2 linked regions of the Pontibacter akesuensis genome follow. The protein of the gene in region 1 interacts with the protein of each later gene in a pairwise test. Links are inferred from orthologs where the notes say so. Each region holds a gene or a part of one and is shown on either strand. Other genes may lie near its edges.

The links.
Region 2: the proteins of A0W33_RS05250 (region 1) and dnaE interact in binary tests that used the Escherichia coli proteins (3 or more experiments, as listed by UniProt). The link is inferred for Pontibacter akesuensis from one-to-one orthologs.

Annotation. Positions count from the first base shown.
Region 1 is NZ_CP014766.1:1,271,682-1,274,828, forward strand. The notes cover bases 135-3,049. They hold A0W33_RS05250 (DNA polymerase III subunit gamma/tau), read left to right. Parts: upstream 135-592; coding sequence 593-2,506; downstream 2,507-3,049. Other genes in these bases: A0W33_RS05245 (hypothetical protein), read right to left, coding at 135-309; A0W33_RS05255 (M16 family metallopeptidase), read left to right, coding at 2,554-3,049. Outside these bases: more of A0W33_RS05245, read right to left, coding at 1-134; more of A0W33_RS05255, read left to right, coding at 3,050-3,147. UniProt on the Escherichia coli protein: Part of the beta sliding clamp loading complex, which hydrolyzes ATP to load the beta clamp onto primed DNA to form the DNA replication pre-initiation complex.
Region 2 is NZ_CP014766.1:2,749,704-2,754,166, reverse strand. The notes cover bases 66-4,296. They hold dnaE (DNA polymerase III subunit alpha), read left to right. Parts: upstream 66-460; coding sequence 461-4,096; downstream 4,097-4,296. Other genes in these bases: A0W33_RS11740 (hypothetical protein), read right to left, coding at 4,178-4,296; A0W33_RS11750 (MFS transporter), read right to left, coding at 66-183. Outside these bases: more of A0W33_RS11750, read right to left, coding at 1-65; more of A0W33_RS11740, read right to left, coding at 4,297-4,463. UniProt on the Escherichia coli protein: DNA polymerase III is a complex, multichain enzyme responsible for most of the replicative synthesis in bacteria. This DNA polymerase also exhibits 3' to 5' exonuclease activity. The alpha chain is the DNA polymerase catalytic subunit.

The sequences.
Region 1 (3,147 bases):
CTTGTTCAGGAGCACGTAAAACCGCTTCGCCTCCTCGGGCCGTACCTCGTAGGTGGCCGAGTCGATGTCGGTGTAAAACACCAGCTTTTCCTTCTGCCCGTTTACCTGTATGTGCAAAGAGTTCGGAGTGTACTCCGGCTTCACCGTCCAGAAACCACTCACGAAAACATCACCCACGCGCACGTTTACTTTGCTTGAATTTGCCTTTAGCAAGGGTAGCCCTTTGTAATTGCTTTGCCCCAGTGCCGGCGTTGCCAGTACTGCCAACAGAAGCAGGAAAGCTAGAAATAGGGACTTTTGCGTTTTCATGGCTTGATGATGGGGAATCAGATTCTTCTATAGGCCTTGGCAATCATTACATCGTGAATTTCCCTAATGAGAGGCACAACAGTAACTTGACAGCTTTCGGCACAGCAATTTAATGTTAAACTATTAAATTTTTTAAATATACCACATTAAATTTTGGCTAAACCATGTTTGCGCTATCGCAGAAGCATATGGTGACTAGGTATGGCTGAAGTGGATAAATCTCTTGAAAAGTACTGGCTAAAAAGCTGTCACATCTCAGCTTCGGATTGCTTATCTTTGTTTAATGGAAAATTTTGTAGTATCAGCGCGAAAATACCGTCCGACCACATTCGACAGTGTGGTGGGGCAGCACCATATAACGAATACACTTAAAAACGCTATCAGCAGCAACCACCTGGCACAGGCATTCCTATTCTGCGGGCCGCGCGGCGTGGGCAAAACCACCTGCGCCCGTATCCTGGCCAAAACCATCAACTGCCAGAATATTACCCCGGAGATTGAGGCCTGCAACGTGTGCGAGTCGTGCCGCAGCTTTAACTCCAACAGCTCATTTAATGTGCACGAGCTCGATGCGGCCTCCAACAACTCGGTAGAGGATATCCGTAACCTGGTGGAGCAGGTGCGCTATGCACCGCAAACGGGCAAGTACAAGATCTATATTATAGATGAGGTGCACATGCTCTCGAACCAGGCCTTCAACGCGTTTCTGAAAACGCTGGAGGAGCCGCCTTCCTATGCCATCTTTATACTGGCCACCACCGAGCGGCACAAGATCATCCCAACCATCCTTTCCCGTTGCCAGATATTCGACTTCAACCGGATTCGGATCGAGGACATGGTGCGCCACTTGGGCTCCATCGCCACAAAGGAAAGTATAGCAGCCGAGCCGGATGCACTGCACCTGATCTCGCAGAAAGCCGACGGTGCCCTCCGCGACGCCCTGTCTATCTTCGACCAGATGGTGACGTTCTCGGGCAGCAACGTGACCTATAAGGCCACAGTTGAGAACCTGCACATCCTGGACTACGACTACTATTTCCGCCTGACGGACCACCTGCTCGCGCAGAACCTGTCGGGTTCCCTGCTTTTGTTTGATGAGATACTGAAGAACGGGTTTGATGCCCACAACTTCCTGGTGGGCATTGGCGAGCACTTCCGCAGTTTGCTGGTGTGCAAAGACGCGCAGACGGTGCAGCTGCTGGAGGTGTCGGATAACATCAAGGCCAAGTATGCCGAGCAATCGCAGCAGGCCAGCGTGAGCTTTCTGCTGTCCGGGTTAAACCTGGTAAGCACCTGCGACATGCACTACAAGAGCAGCAAAAACCAGCGCCTGCATGTGGAACTGTGCCTGATGAAGATGGCGCACCTGAATGCCGCGCTCAGCTTTGCACAAGAAGGAGAAACAGCAAAAAAAGCTAAGGTAGCAGCGCCGGCACCCGCCGCTACCGGATCACCCGCAGGTGCCACTTCTTCGCCATCGGCAGCCAAACAACCGCAGCAGGGCGAGGTGCCGTCTGAAAAGATGCAGCCCCCGCATACCCCGGAAACAGTACCATCCGAGCGCCTGCAGCAACCAACACCCGACAGCGTGCCCTCTGAAAAGCTACAGCAGCCGCCCACGCCGCAGGAAGTAACGCCCGATGCGCATATTGCCCCGGCCACGCCGCAAACACCTCCCGGCTCAGGCCCGGAAAAGCCACGCTCAGGAGTGAACCTGCCGCCGCCGAAAAAGCTGGGTAAGCTGCCTAGCTTGAAAGATCTGCAAAACCCGCAGGCCGCCGTAGCCGAAGTGGCCGTAGCCGAGGAGGAAGAAGACGCATATGGTGTAGCCATACCTGTGGACCAGGTCCGCCTGAAGACGGTGTGGCATGCCATTCTGCGCCGTAAAAAGGCAGAGAACATGATGGAGTTCACGCTCCTGAACCGGCAGTACCACGTGAGCGACGAAAACGAAATTGTGCTGCACCTGGAGAACCACGTGATGATGGACCAGTTCACCAGCCTGCGCCCTGCCATACTTGGCGAGCTGAAGCGCGAGTTGGGCAACCGCGGCATAAAGCTGCGGGCGGAGGTTGTGGAGCTGCAGGACGAAGGGCGCAAGCTTTATACTTCGCAGGATAAATTCAACTACCTCGCCGAGAAATACCCGGTGCTCGTCGATTTAAAGCAGCGCTTTGGGCTGGATGCTGATTTTTAATCTAAAAAAATTCCTATATTTAGAGGTATAACCACAAACTCAAAACTATGGCTAGTAAAAGAGGTTCATCTCTGTTGCTGCTTGCGTTGGGCCTTACGTTCACGCAATGTAAAAACGAAACTTATCAAACGCAGTCTTCCCCGGATGCGCCCGCCGCAACCGCCACAGCTCCTGCCCAAAAGGAGTACAAGTATGAAACTGCACCCAACGATCCGCTGAATGCCCGCATCTATACCCTGGACAATGGCCTGAAAGTATACCTGTCGGATTATGAGGAGGCGCCGCGCATTCAGACCTACATTGCTGTTCGGGCGGGCAGCAAAAACGACCCGGCCGATGCCACTGGCCTGGCCCACTACCTGGAGCACATGGTGTTTAAGGGTACCACGGAACTGGGCACAGCCGATTGGCAGAAAGAGCAGGAGGAGCTGGCAAAAATCGAGGCGCTCTACGAGAAGTATAGAAGCACTCAGGACGAGGCTGCCCGCAAGCGCATCTACGCCCAGATTGACTCTGTTTCCGGCGTTGCCGCCACTTATGCCATCGCCAACGAATATGACAAGCTACTGACGGCCCTCGGCGCAAAAGGCACTAACGCCTATACCTGGGTAGACCAGACGGTGTACACCAACGACATCCCG
Region 2 (4,463 bases), 1.5 Mb from region 1 along the record:
GCTGGAGAAGGTAACGGCACCCAGCAGAAACACGGAATCGGTAAGGCGGTACACCAGCCAACTCAAGGCAATCTGCTGCATCCAGGTGCCGATCAGGGAAATTCCTTGCCCTACAAAAAACAACTTATAATTACGGGAGCTTAACGCCCTGAACATCCCACTCAAATTTCCTACTGCTGCCATAGATCATACTTCGCTGCGCCAGCCCTGGCACAGGCTTATACTTACGTGTGGAGCCGGTTTAAGAGTTATACTTAAGTTGCACCCCGTTCAGGCTCAAAAGGCTACAAAAACAAGGCACAATTACGACTACTTTTTTGTTACAGCTAAGGCCCCTTTTAATTGGGGAGGTGGCCCAGATTTCGTACTTTTAACTTCCCGGAAATGACGCACAAGTATAGATTTCCTCTAATACAAAAGTCATTCGTAATTCTTCATTCGTAATTCATAATTCCTCTGAATGCCAGTTTTTTCGCATTTACACACACATACCCAGTACTCGCTGCTCGACGGGCAGGCCAGCATCAGCGCGCTCATGAAAAAGGCGCAGGCTGATGGCATGCCCGCCGTAGCTATGACGGACCACGGCAACATGTTCGGAGCCTTTAACTTTGTGGCCGAGGCTAACAAGTATAACGTGAAGCCGATTGTGGGCTGCGAGTTTTACCTCGTGGAGGACCGCCACCAGAAGACCTTCAGCAAGGAGCAGAAAGACGTGCGCCACCACCAGTTGCTGCTCGCCAAGGACCAGGCCGGCTACCAGAACCTGGCTAAACTTTGCTCCATGTCCTACATTGAGGGTGTGTACAGCAAGTGGCCGCGCATTGACAAGGAGCTGTTGGTGAAGTATAGCAAGGGCCTGATTGCCACCAGCTGCTGCATCGGCGCCGAGTTGCCGCAAGCCATACTTTGGAAGGGTGAGGAAGAGGCCGAGAAGAACCTGAAGTGGTGGCTGGATGTGTTCGGTGATGACTACTATATTGAGCTGCAGCGCCATGGCCTGCAGAACATAGACGGTACCGGCAAAAGCCAGGAAGACGTGAACCAGGTGCTCCTGAAGTGGGCGCACAAGTATAACGTAAAGGTGATCTGCACCAACGACTCGCACTACGTGGACCAGGACGACTGGAACGCGCATGACATTCTGCTGTGCGTGAACACCGGCGAGGAGCAGTCTACCCCGGTAGGCGATTTCCAGACAAAGTATTTCAGGCTGATGTCGGGTGAGGGAAAGGTGATTTATGACCACCTCGACAACATCCAGCGCAACTATACTTCAGATGACAACGTGCGCCGCATGCTCAACCGCATCAGCGAGGAGCAGCAAAAGCCGCGTCCGCAGAGCCGCTTTGGTTTCCCGAACGACCAGTTCTATTTCAAGACGCAGGCTGAGATGAACCAGCTGTTCAAGGATGTGCCGCAGGCCGTGGACAATACGAACGAGATCGTGGACAAGATCACGCCCCCAGTACTCAAGCGCGACATCCTGCTGCCCAATTTCCCAATTCCGCCGCAGCACGCGGATGGAAATGCGTTCCTGCGCCACCTGACCTATGAAGGTGCCGCCAAACGCTACGGCGAGATCACACCCGAAATTCAGGAACGCCTGGACTATGAGCTGAACATCATTGAGACGATGGGCTTTGCGGGTTACTTCCTCATTGTGCAGGATTTCATCAACAAAGGCCGCGACATGGGCGTGTTCGTTGGTCCTGGTCGTGGTTCGGCGGCTGGCTCGGCGGTGGCCTACTGTACTGGTATCACCAACATAGACCCTATCAAGTATAGCCTGCTCTTCGAGCGATTCCTAAACCCGGAGCGTGTGTCGATGCCCGATATTGACATTGACTTTGACGACGTGAACCGCCAGCGCGTGATCGACTACGTGGTGGAGAAGTATGGCAAAACGCAGGTGGCCCAGATTATCACCTTCGGTACCATGGCAGCGAAATCATCCATCAAAGATGTGGCCCGCTCTACTTCCCTCCCGCTTGCTGAGGCCAACGAACTTGCCAAGATGATTCCGGATACCCCGGGCACCACGCTGGCCAAAGCCTTCATGGAGAACCTGGATTTGGCTGCCATCCGCGAGGGAACCGACCACCGCGCCATGACGCTGAAGCTGGCCGAGAAGTTGGAAGGCTCCGTCCGTAACACAGGCATACACGCAGCCGGTGTGATTATCGCTCCGGACGATATTACCAACTACATCCCAGTAGCTACCTCCAAAGACGCTGACCTGCTCATCACGCAGTTCGACGGCAAGGTGATTGAGAGCGCGGGCATGCTGAAGATGGACTTTTTGGGCCTGAAAACGCTGACCGTTATCAAGGATGCCATGGAACTCATCAAAAAGAACCACGGCGTTACCATTGATATCGACAACATTCCGCTGGAGGACGAAAAGACATTTGCTCTTTACCAGCGCGGCGATACTATCGGCACGTTCCAGTTCGAGTCGGAAGGCATGCGCATGTACCTCAAAGACCTGCAGCCGACAAACATTGAAGACTTGATTGCCATGAACGCCCTGTACCGCCCGGGTCCGATGCAGTTCATCCCGAACTTCATTAACCGGAAGCACGGGCGGGAGGAAGTGGAATACCCGCACGAGCTGCTGGAGCCGATCCTGAACTACTCCTACGGCATTATGGTGTACCAGGAGCAGATCATGCAGACAGCCCAGATCCTGGCCGGTTACTCTTTGGGTGGTGCCGACTTGCTGCGCCGCGCCATGGGTAAGAAGGACATGAAGAAGATGGCCGAGGAGCGCGAGAAGTTCATCAAAGGTGCCGCCGAAATGCACAAGATTCCGGCGAAAAAGGCATCCGAGGTGTTCGACGTGATGGAGAAGTTTGCTCAGTACGGCTTTAACCGCTCCCACTCCGCCGCTTACTCGGTGGTGGCGTACCAGACGGGTTACCTGAAGGCGCACTACCCAGCCGAGTACATGGCCGCCGTGCTCACCAACAACATGAACGACATCAAAAAGGTGACGTTCTTTATTGAGGAGGCGCGTAAGCAGGGCGTACAGGTGCTAGGGCCGGACGTGAATGAGTCACTCCTGAAGTTTAATGTGAACGAGCAGGGCAACATCCGCTTTGGCCTTGGTGCGATAAAAGGCACGGGCGAGGCGGCAGTAGAAGCCATCATTAACGAGCGTGAGGAAAACGGCAACTATCAGGATCTGTTTGATTTTGCCAAGCGCGTGAACCTGCGTGCCGTGAACAAGAAGACGTTTGAAAGTATGGCTTTGGCCGGTTGCTTCGACTCGTGGGAGTTGTATCACCGTGCGCAGTTAGTAGAAATACCGGAAGGCGAAAGTATGAGCGTGCTGGAAAAAGCAGTGCGCTACGGCAACAGCTACCAGGCAGAGCAGCAGGCGGCACAGCAGTCGTTGTTTGGCGGTGGCGCGGCCGTGGCGGCTCCTTTGCCTAAAATACCGGAAGTGCAAGTATGGACGCAGGCCGAGATGCTTCGCCGCGAGAAAGAGGTGGTGGGCTTCTACATGAGCGGCCACCCGCTCGACCAGTTTAAGCTGGAGATAGACTCGTACTGCACCTGTAACCTGGACAGGATAGAGGAATTTAAAGGCCGAGACGTGAACGTGGCCGGCATGGTAACGGACATCGTGATTCGCACGGGCCGCAACGGCAACCCTTTTGCCTTGTTCACCATCGAGGATTACGACACCACCATGCAGATGGCACTCTTCGGGGAAGATTACGTGAAGTTCTCGCCCTACCTGAAGATGGGCTTATACTTGTTTATCCGGGGCAAAGTGCAGCTGCGCTACAAAACTGAAGATCAGTGGGAATTGAAGCCAACCAACATCCAGCTGCTTGGCGACATCACCGATAAAATGGCGCAGGGCGTGCAGATCAACATCAACCTGCAGCTTTTCACCCCGAATCTGGCCGAGGCACTGGAAAGCGCGATTGTGTCAAGCCCAGGGCAAAAGCGCCTGGAGATTACGCTGCATGTACCGGAGGAGAAACTGGCCTTGCCAACCTTCTCCCGCAAGTATAGAATTGACCCAAAAGTGTTCCTGGCCTCGATCAAGGACCTTGGGCTGGGCGAGTGTAAGTTGATCTAGCGAATGGCAAACTCCTGAAAGTATAACGCATAAAAAAAGCCCGATACATGATACCGGGCTTTTTTTGTGTGCTATGTTACACTAATCTTTTACATAAACAGAAGAAGCTCCCGCCACGCCAGTGGAATACTCCGGCGCTGGATTGCCATTGGTTTTAGGCATTTCAAACAGCAGCACCTTGCCGCCCCCGTTTGCTCGTTCGGCTACATAAATATGCTCCGACTCCGCATCGTATCCTACATCCACAGGGTTACCTAGCATAGTATTGGCACCCGATATTCTTATCTGATTTGCTGTCCCAATCATTCCGCCGTTTGCCGTACTACCGAACACCGAACTGAAGTTACTAATCACCACAAGAGCACCG